DNA from 2 places in the Streptomyces sp. NPDC101490 genome. Region 1 is predicted to be linked to the other one. Evidence: riboswitches for the same ligand, from Rfam matches in the RefSeq annotation. Region 1 holds a riboswitch; the other holds the start of a gene.
The links. Region 1 has a riboswitch for ZMP and ZTP ahead of glyA (serine hydroxymethyltransferase). Riboswitches for the same ligand answer to the same signal wherever they lie in the genome.

Region 1 (5,182 bases):
GGCTTCAGGCCCGCCGCCTCGGCCGCGGCCAGGGCGCGCCGCAGGTCCTGCTCCAGGGTCTCGTTGAAGTGCAGCAGGATGATGTCGCCCGCCTTCAGGGTGGGCGTGGGCGGGGTCCACTGGCCCCAGGTGGTGAGGTCGTACGTCCAGGTCACCAGCGCCTTCGCGCCGCAGGCGCGGGCGGCGGTGCGGGTGGTCGCGTCGTACACCCCGTACGGCGGGCGCACCAGCCGGGGCCCGTCGCCGAACTGGGCGAGGTGCTGGTCGCGCGCCCCGCAGAACTCCGCCTTCTGCCCGGCGGCGTCCAGCGTCGTCAGGTCCGGGTGGCTGACCGTGTGGTTCTCGACCCGGGAGGGCCCGTGGTTGAGCAGCGTGTGGAAGTAGCCGGAGTCGTACGAGTAGGCCCCGGGCAGCAGGAACAGCGAGGCGGGCACCCGGCGGTCGAGCAGCAGCTTCGCCGCGGCGGGGTCGTGGAACCAGCCGTCGTCGATGGTGATGAAGACGACCGGGTCGGTGGTGTCGATGTGCGACACCACCGGGACGGGCGCGGGCCAGGCCGCCGGGGCGGCGTGCACGGGTCCCGCGACCGCGCCGACGAGCGCGAGCGGGACGAGGGCGGCGAGCGCGGCACGCACGGCGTGACGCAGACGGAGTCTCGGCATGGCCGCATCATTGGCCTAGACCAACTGTCGTGTCAATGGCCCGAGTTGGCCAGAAAACTCCGCCGCGGTCCCGCCTTCCGCTCCGGAGGGCCGGACCCCGCCCTCCCACCGCCGTACGACTCCACCGCCGCCCGGCCACCGGCCGCCACGCCGTGGTCACCGGCTGCCGTGCCCCCCGGCCACCGGCCACCGGCTCCCATGCCCCTCGGGCCACCGGGCACGGCCCCGGCCACCAGGCACGGACCCAGCCACCGGGTGCGCCCGGCCCGCCGGGGCGCACCGTCCCCGGTTCACCGGGCGCACCCGTCCCCGTCCGGCCGGACGCACCCGTCCCCGGTCCTCCTCAGCCCTCCGACAGCACCTCCCGCAACTGCTCCAGGCCCCAGTCCAGGTCCTCCTTCGAGATGACCAGCGGTGGCGCGATCCGGATGGTCGAGCCATGGGTGTCCTTCACCAGGACGCCCCGCTCCATCAGCCGCTCCGAGATCTCCCGGCCCGTGCCCCGCGACGGCGCGATGTCCACCCCGGCCCACAGCCCGCGCCCGCGCACCGCCTCCACCGCCCCGTCGCCCAGGAGCAGCCCCAGCTCCGCGTGCAGGTGCTCGCCCAGCTCCGCCGCCCGCTCCTGGTACTCGCCGGTCCGCAGCATCGCGATCACCTCCAGGGCCACCGCGCAGGCCAGCGGGTTCCCGCCGAACGTCGACCCGTGCTCGCCCGGCCGGAACACGTCGAGCACCGACCGGTCCGCGACCACCGCCGACACCGGCACCACACCGCCGCCCAGCGCCTTCCCCAGGATGTACACGTCCGGCACCACACCCTCGTGCTCGCACGCGAACGTCCGGCCCGTCCGGCCCAGACCCGTCTGGATCTCGTCCGCCATGAACAGCACGTTCCGCCGGAGCGTCAGCTCCCGCACCCCCGCCAGATAGCCCGCGGGCGGCACCAGCACCCCCGCCTCGCCCTGGATCGGTTCCAGCAGCACCGCCACCGTGTTCTCGGTGACCGCCGCCTCCATCGCCGTCAGGTCCCCGTACGGCACGATCTCGAACCCCGGCGTGTACGGACCGAAGTGGTCCCGCGCCTCGTGGTCCGAGGAGAAGCTGATCACCGTCGTCGTCCGGCCGTGGAAGTTGTTCGCCGCGACCACGATCTTCGCGTGCCCGTCCGGCACGCCCTTCACCTCGTACCCCCACTTCCGGGCGGTCTTCACGGCCGTCTCCACGGCCTCCGCGCCCGTGTTCATCGGCAGCACCGCCTCCTTGCCGCACAGCTCGGCGAGCCCGGCGCAGAAGTCGGCGAAGCGGTCGTGGTGGAAGGCGCGCGAGGTCAGCGTCACCCGGTCCAGCTGGGCCTTCGCCGCGTCGATCAGACGCCGGTTGCCGTGCCCGAAGTTCAGCGCCGAGTAACCGGCCAGCATGTCGAGGTAGCGGCGCCCCTCGACATCGGTCAGCCAGGCGCCGTCCGCCGTCGCGACGACGACCGGCAGGGGATGGTAGTTGTGAGCGCTGTGCGCCTCCGCGGAAGCGATCGCGTCTTGTGTGCCCGACACGGGATCTCCGTTCGTCCTGCGGCTCGGGGGACGACCCCCGACGAGGGGGTGTGGCCCCTGTTTCTATCGTCGCTCGGATGCCGGACGGGGAAACCTCGCGCACGGCGCGCCCGCTACGCTGAAAACACGCACGGCGACTGGCGTACGGGGAAGCGACCCCGGGGGAGCCGTGCGCGGCAGACCACACGGGACGCCGCCCGCCTGGGCGTCACGGGACCGATGTCCCGGTGGCGCCGCGCTCCGCACGACGTCCCCGGGACCCCCGACGCCCGGAGGACACCACCGTGACCGCTCCGCAGCACCCCGCACTCACCCTCGCCGACCCCGAGCTCGCCGCCCTCGTCGGCGCCGAGGAACGGCTCCAGGCCGAAACCCTCCGTCTCATCCCCAGCGAGAACTACGCCTCCGCCGCCGTCCTCGAAGCCTCCGGCACCGTCCTCCAGAACAAGTACAGCGAGGGCTACCCCGGCCGCCGCTACTACGAGGGCCAGCAGAACATCGACCTGATCGAGACCCTCGCCGTCGAACGGGCCAAGGCCCTCTTCGGCGTCGGCCACGCCAACGTCCAGCCCTACTCCGGGTCCCCGGCCAACCTCGCCGTGTACCTGGCCTTCGCCGAGCCCGGCGACACCGTCATGGGCATGGCCCTGCCCATGGGCGGCCACCTCACCCACGGCTGGGGCGTCTCCGCCACCGGCCGCTGGTTCCGGGGCGTCCAGTACGGCGTCCGCCGCGACACCGGGCGCGTCGACCTCGACGAGGTCCGCGACCTCGCCCTGCGCGAACGCCCCAAGGTGATCTTCTGCGGCGGCACCGCGCTGCCCCGCACCGTCGACTTCGCCGCCTTCGGGGAGATCGCCCGCGAGACGGGCGCCGTCCTCGTCGCCGACATCGCGCACATCGCCGGGCTCGTCGCGGGCGGCGCCCACCCCTCGCCCGCCGGTCACGTCGACGTGATCTCCACGACCACCCACAAGACCCTGCGCGGCCCGCGCGGCGCCCTCCTCATGTCCGGCGAGGAGCACGCCAGGGCCCTCGACAAGGCGGTCTTCCCCGGCCTCCAGGGCGGCCCGCACAACCAGACCACCGCCGCCATCGCCGTCGCCCTGCGCGAGGCGTCCGGGCCCGCCTTCCGCGACTACGCCCACGCGGTCGTCGCCAACGCCCGCGCCCTCGCCGAAGCCCTCCTCGCCCGGGGCTTCGACCTGGTCTCCGGCGGCACCGACAACCATCTGATCCTGATCGACCTCACCGGCCGGGACGTCCCCGGCAAGACCGCCGCGAAGGCCCTCGACCGGGCCGGGATCGTCGTGAACCACAACACGGTCCCGTACGACTCCCGCAAGCCCTTCGACCCCTCCGGCATCCGCATCGGCACCCCGGCGCTCACCTCCCGGGGCCTGGGCACGGAGCACATGGCCGCCGTCGCCGACTGGATCGACCGCGCCGTCGAGGCCGCCGGGACCGGCGACGAGAAGACCCTCGCCGCCGTCCGCGCCGAGGTCGCCGACCTGATGTCCCTCCACCCGGCCCCCGGCCTCCCGGTCTGACCGGCCTCCCCACGGACCCGCGCGGGGCCGGGCACCCCCACCGGCCCGCGCGGGCCCGCGCCCGCCGGTCCCGCGAGACCGGCGGGCGCGGCGGAAGCGACGGACACGGCGGACGGGACGGACAGGGCGGACGGGACGGGTGCGGCGGACACGACGGACACGGCGGACGGGACGGGCGCGGCGCGGAGCCAGTCGGGGATCACTTCCCGCACCTGAGAGAATGGCCCGCATGGCCTCTGACAGTCCTCGTGTGCTCTCCGGAATCCAGCCCACCGCCGGCTCGTTCCACCTCGGCAACTACCTCGGCGCCGTCCGCCAGTGGGTCGACCTCCAGGAGACCCACGACGCGTTCTACATGGTCGTCGACCTGCACGCGATCACCGTCCCGCAGGACCCGGCCGAGCTGCGCGCCAACACCCGGCTCGCCGCCGCCCAGCTGCTCGCCGCCGGTCTGGACCCCGACCGCTGCACCCTCTTCGTCCAGAGCCACGTCCCCGAGCACGCCCAGCTCGGCTGGGTCATGAACTGCCTCACCGGCTTCGGCGAGGCCTCCCGCATGACCCAGTTCAAGGACAAGTCCGCCAAGCAGGGCGCCGACCGCGCCACCGTCGGCCTCTTCACCTACCCGGTCCTCCAGGTCGCGGACATCCTGCTCTACCAGGCCCACCAGGTCCCGGTCGGCGAGGACCAGCGCCAGCACATCGAACTGACCCGCGACCTCGCGGAGCGCTTCAACGGACGCTTCGGGGAGACGTTCACGATCCCCTCGCCGTACATCCTCAAGGAGACGGCGAAGATCTACGACCTCCAGGACCCGACGATCAAGATGAGCAAGTCGGCGTCCACGCCGAAGGGCCTCATCAACCTCCTGGACGACCCGAAGACCACCGCGAAGAAGGTCAAGAGCGCGGTCACCGACACCGAGACGGTGATCCGCTTCGACCCGGAGCACAAGGCCGGCGTCTCCAACCTCCTCACCATCCTGTCCACCCTCACCGGGACGGCCGTCGCCGACCTGGAGAAGAGCTACGAGGGCAAGATGTACGGCGCGCTGAAGACGGATCTGGCCGAGGTCATGGTGGACTTCGTCACGCCCTTCCGGACCCGCACCCAGGAATACCTGGACGACCCCGAGACGCTGGACTCGATCCTGGCCAAGGGCGCGGAGAAGGCCCGTACGGTCGCCGCCGAGACGCTGGCCCAGACGTACGACCGGATCGGTTTCCTGCCCGCCAAGCACTGAGCGGCGCCGGAGACCGGGGCCCCTGGCCGAAAGGGTGGTGCAGGCCGCACACTGGCGCTGCACCACCCGGCACGAGCCGACCGACAACGACCGACACCGGAGGAGAACGACGTGGGGACCGTAACGCTCGGCGTTTCGATCGCGGTCCCGGAGCCCTACGGCAGCCTGCTCCAGG
Region 2 (5,182 bases), on a different contig from region 1:
GGGCGCCGATCATCGTCGCGGTGTCCAGGGGGTGTCCCGGCACGATGAGTTCGGTACGGACGATCGCCGCCTCCATGAACTCGCCGTACTGTCCCCGCTGGACGAGCGCGCGCGAGGGACAGGTGCAGACCTCGCCCTGGTTCAGGGCGAACATCGTGAAGCCTTCCAGCGCCTTGTCCCGGAAGTCGTCGTCCGCCGCCCATACATCGTCGAAGAAGATGTTCGGCGACTTGCCGCCCAGCTCCAGTGTCACCGGCTTCAGGTTCTCGGCGGCGTACCCCATGATCAGCCGACCGGTCGCCGTCTCGCCCGTGAACGCGACCTTGGCGACCCTGGGGGAGGACGCGAGCGGCTTGCCCGCCTCCTCGCCGAAGCCGTTGACGATGTTCAGGACGCCCGGCGGCAGCAGATCGGCGACCAGGCCCAGCCAGAAGTGCACCGACGCAGGGGTCTGTTCGGCGGGCTTGAGGACCACGGCGTTTCCCGCCGCCAGCGCCGGAGCGAGCTTCCAGACCGCCATCAGGATCGGGAAGTTCCAGGGGATGATCTGCGCGACCACGCCCAGCGGCTCGTGGAAGTGGTACGCCACGGTGTCGTCGTCGAGCTCGCTGAGCGTGCCCTCCTGCGCCCGCAGCACCCCCGCGAAATAGCGGAAGTGGTCGATCGCCAGCGGAATGTCGGCGGCGAGCGTCTCCCGGACGGGCTTGCCGTTGTCCCAGGTCTCCGCGACGGCCAGCGCCTCCAGGTTGGCCTCCATGCGGTCCGCGATCCGCAGCAGCACCGAGGCACGCTCCGCCGGGGCCGTACGCCCCCACGCGGGGGCCGCCGCGTGTGCCGCGTCCAGGGCGAGCTCCACGTCCTCGGCGGTGCCGCGCGCGATCTCCGTGAAGGGGCGGCCGTCGACCGGGCTCGGGTTCTCGAAGTAGCCGCCACGTGCCGGGGCGACGTACGCGCCGCCGATCCAGTGGTCGTAGCGGGCCTCGTACGACATGAGGGCGCCCTCGGTGCCGGGAGCGGCGTAACGGGTCATGAACATGGCCTCCCTGGGTGGCGCCGGCCGTCCCTGGCCCGCGCTCACCGGCGAGTGTGCGGTCCCGGACGTTGCAAGAGGGTTGCGCCTGAGGTGAGTTCGGCCTCGAGGGAGTCGAGCCGGGCCCGCACGGGGGCGAGCCGGTCCGCCGGTACGGCCGCGCAGAGCGCCCGCCAGACCACCACGTCGTCCTCGCCCCACGCGCTGTACGCCCAGTCGGCGAGCAGCCCCGGATCGCCCCGGCCCACCAGTGCCGCCCGCACGCGGCCCGCGAGGCGTTCCCGGAGCCGTACCACCGCGGGGGCGCGGGAGCCGGGCAGCAGCGGACCCGCGTACCCTCCGGCCGCCGCCGCCACGGCCCCCGAGGCCAGCCGCCGGTCCACCGCCGCGAAGTCGGCGTCCACCACGCCCACCAGCCGGTACGGACGCGAGCGCAGCACCTCCGGCCCCAGGACGGAACGCAGCCGGGACAGCTCCGCCCGAAGGGTCACCGGGGTCACCGACTCGTCCTCGTAGAGCAGCGTGAGGAGTTCCTCGCCGCCCACCCCCTCCGCGCGGTGCGCGAGCACCACCACGATCTCGCTGTGCCGTCGGCTCAGCCGCGTCCGGCGCCCGTCGACCGACAGCACGGCCTCGTCCCGGCCGAGGGCCGTCAGACGCAGCCGCCCCGGCTCGGGGGCGGGCCCCGCGAGGGCCAGGTGTGATTCCGCCGCCCGCGCCACCGCCTGGACGAAGCCCAGACTGTGCGGATGCGCGAGCCCACTGCCGCCCGTGATGTCGACCGCGCCGAGCACCCGTCCGCTGTGCGGATCGTGCACCGGGGCGGCGGCGCAGGTCCACGCGCGCACCGGATGCCGGAAGTGCTCGGCGGCGACCACCTGCACGGGCCGGTCCACGGCGAGCGCGGTGCCGGGCGCGTTCGTTCCCGCCGCCGCCTCCGACCAGCGGGCCCCGGCGACGAAGTTCATCCGCCGCGCCCGGCGCAGCGCGGAGGGATGCCCCTCGACCCACAGCATCCGCCCGGCCGCGTCGCAGACCGCCACCAGGTGCTCCCCGTCCGCCGCGTACGCGCCCATCAGCTCACGGACCACCGGCATCGCGGCGGCCAGCGGATGCGCGTCCCGGTGCGCGGCCAGCTCGTCCCCGTCCAGTTCGATCCGCGCGGCCCCGTCCTGGCTCACGCGCGCGCGTGCCGAGCGCCGCCACGAGGCGGCGACCAGGGGGCGCAGCCGCTGGGCACCCGTTCCACCGGTCCCGGTGACGAGCCGGAGGCTCTCGGAGTCCGGGGGTGTGCCGTCGGGTCCGAGGGGCGGGTGGCTTCCGGGGCCCGGATTCCCCGGGTCCGGGCCTCTGGCGCCCGGCCCCCGCCCTGTCCCCGTGTCCGTCCGCCCTGCCATCCGCGTACCGCCCAACTCGGCCTCCTCGTCGAGGTCGTCCCGGCCCGTCGCGCTCATCGTCGTGCGGGCGCGAGCCGCCGACAAGCTCCTCGACGGCCAGGCGGTGGGCGGGTGTCCGGGACTCGCCCCTGCTGAGGGTGCGATGTGACGGGTGTGCCGGAGGGGGCTCTTCCGGGAGTCGGCCGGAAGTCGGTCGGGCGCCGGTCGGGCGGCGCCCAGATGCCAGTCGGTGGCCGACCGGGAGCGCCCCGGGAGTGCCCCGGCCGCCCGTGCCCGGACTCGACCGGGACTTGTTCGTGAGTCGGCCGGAAGAGCACGGACCACGCCGGGACGGTCCCCTGCCTGTGAGCCTCCGCCTTGCCGTCCTTCCGTCGTCGCCCGCGCGGAATCCCCGCCGGGCCGAAGGCCGTTCGGCTTGTACGGGACATACGGCAACGGGGCGTACGGCATACGGGGTGTACGGCTCCGCCCGGCTCGTGCGCGAGTCGGCCCACCGAGGCCGACGTGCGCCTGCGCGGCGGGACTCGCGGGGGCGGCACCCCGTACGTGAGCGCCCGCCCAGGGACGACCCCACCCGCCCTCCGGTCGACGCTCTTGTGCGTTCTTCGTCTGATTCACCACCGCCCCCGGCCGCCCTCCGTCATGCTCACGTACAGTGGGGCCGGGCCGTGACTGGCGCTTGAGGTGGATCACCACCGGGGAGCGGCCCGGCGGGACCGCGCCCGGTGCGGCGCCCGTCCTCATGCCGTGCGCCTGGGCGAAGCACCGGTCAGCCACGACGCCCAGGAGTTGCCATGTCCACCAGCACCGCCGCCCTCATGGACGGTACGGCCCTCGCTCGCCGCACGGTCGAGGAGACCGCAGCCCGCGCCTCCGAGATCACCCGCCGCACCGGCGTCACCCCCTGTCTCGCGACGGTCCTCGTCGGCGCGGACCCGGCCTCCGTGACGTACGTGAAGATGAAGCAGAACCGGTGCGCCAAGGCCGGAATCCGCTCCCGGCACGTCGAACTTCCCGCCGCCACCACGACGGAGGAGCTGGTCGCCGCGATCAGCGCGCTCTCCGCCGACCCCGAGGTCCACGGCATCCTGCTCCAGCACCCCGTCGGCCCGCACATCGACGAGCGCGCAGCCTTCGAGGCGATCGCCCCGGAGAAGGACGTCGACGGTGTGACCATGGCGTCCTTCGCGGCCATGGGCTTCGGCCTGCCGGGCTTCGTCTCCTGCACGCCGGGCGGCATCATGCGCCTCCTCGACGCGTACGACGTCGACCCGCGCGGCAAGCGGGCCGTCGTGGTCGGCCGCAGCGCGATCCTGGGCAAGCCCGCCGGACTGCTCCTGCTCGGCCGGGACGCCACCGTCACCTACTGCCACTCCCGTACCGAGGACCTCTCGTCCGTGGTCCGGGAGGCCGACATCCTCGTGGCCGCCGTCGGCCGGCCCCGCTTCATCAAGGGCGCCGACATCAAGCCCGGTGCCGTCGTCGTGGACGCCGGGTACAACCCGGGCAACATCGGCGACGTCGACTTCGCCTCGGCCTCCGAGCGGGCCTCGCTGATCACCCCGGTCCCCGGCGGTGTCGGCCCGATGACCATCGCCGTGCTCCTCGCCCAGACGGTCGAGGGCGCGGAGCGTCAGTTGGGGCTGCAGGCCGGGTGAGGGAAGGGCGGGCGCAGGGGAGGCGGTGGGCCGGGGTACGGTCGGCGATCGTCACGGTTCTGTACGCGCGCGGCGCGGTGGTCGAGAGAGCCGAAAAGCAGTGGCCGCGAGGCCGCCGACGGGCGAACCTGGACGGTGTGTCCCACCCGTCTACCGCCACTCCGCCGACCGCCACCCCGTCACCGGACCACGAGCCGACCGCGTCCGGGACGCCCGATCCGGGAGAACCGCCCGTGTCGGGTGGGCCGCTGGTGCGGGGTGGATCGTTCGAATCGCCCGAGTCCGTACCTCCGCACGAGCGCGGTCCAGACCGCCCGGACGTGCCCGTACGCCCGCGTGAGCCCGTACCCGTACCGCCGCACGAGCGTCGGTCCGTCCGGCCGGGCGATCCCGTGTTCGTACCCCCGCACGAGTCCGTGGCCGATTCGACGGCTGCCCTCGGGACCGTCCCCGGGTCCGCAGCCGTCCACATGACCGCTCCCGTATCCGCAGCCGTCCCTGGCGCCGCCCCCGCGTCCGGGGAGGACTCCGAGTGGTCCGCCCGGCTCACCCGGTTCGGCAAGCCCTGGCCCGGTCCGGCCGCCCGGCGCGCCCACCGGTTCGGCGTGCCGGTCGTACCGATGCTGGTGGCCGGTCTCGTGGCGGCGGCCCTCCTGACCGTCAGGGGAGAGGCCGGGCAGGAGACACGGCTCGAAGGGCGACCGGGGGACCCGTCCGCCGTCTCCGACGAGGGCCGGAGCACCGGGTCGCCGTACGGAGAGCCGGGGACACTCGGCGGAACGCGGTCGGACGACGCCACGCCCCTGGCCGACACGCCGGCATCCGGGACGTCGCTGCTCGACACGCCCGACACACCCACCGCCGGAACGCCTTCGTCCGCGAGGTCCGCACCGGGCACCCCGGGGGACGGCGGACCATCGGGAACCTCCACCCCCACCGGCCGGACCACGACCCCGAAGCCCTCCCGCACCGGGGTCGGCACCCCGGCGCGCCGCCCGACGTCGGCCGCGCCGCCGACCGGCGACCGGCCCGGCGGCGCGCCCGTCTCCTTCGAGCACCTGCGCGTCGGGGACTGTTTCGACATCGACCGCGCCACG

Region 2: linked by a shared signal. The riboswitch ahead of ACIRQY_RS18750 (bifunctional 5,10-methylenetetrahydrofolate dehydrogenase/5,10-methenyltetrahydrofolate cyclohydrolase) and the one ahead of glyA (serine hydroxymethyltransferase) in region 1 are both predicted to bind ZMP and ZTP.

What each region holds. Positions count from the first base shown of each region.
Region 1 covers NZ_JBIWNI010000002.1:330,347-335,528, reverse strand. The annotation lists gene ACIRQY_RS05325 (polysaccharide deacetylase family protein) at 1-662, opposite strand, end outside; gene rocD (ornithine--oxo-acid transaminase) at 1,006-2,214, opposite strand; ZMP/ZTP riboswitch at 2,338-2,428, shown strand; gene glyA (serine hydroxymethyltransferase) at 2,499-3,764, shown strand; gene trpS (tryptophan--tRNA ligase) at 3,994-5,007, shown strand; gene ACIRQY_RS05305 (2'-5' RNA ligase family protein) at 5,119-5,182, shown strand, end outside.
Region 2 covers NZ_JBIWNI010000008.1:254,068-259,249, reverse strand. The annotation lists gene ACIRQY_RS18760 (aldehyde dehydrogenase family protein) at 1-1,030, opposite strand, end outside; gene ACIRQY_RS18755 (GAF domain-containing protein) at 1,075-2,484, opposite strand; ZMP/ZTP riboswitch at 3,086-3,193, shown strand; gene ACIRQY_RS18750 (bifunctional 5,10-methylenetetrahydrofolate dehydrogenase/5,10-methenyltetrahydrofolate cyclohydrolase) at 3,222-4,085, shown strand; gene ACIRQY_RS18745 (hypothetical protein) at 4,556-5,182, shown strand, end outside.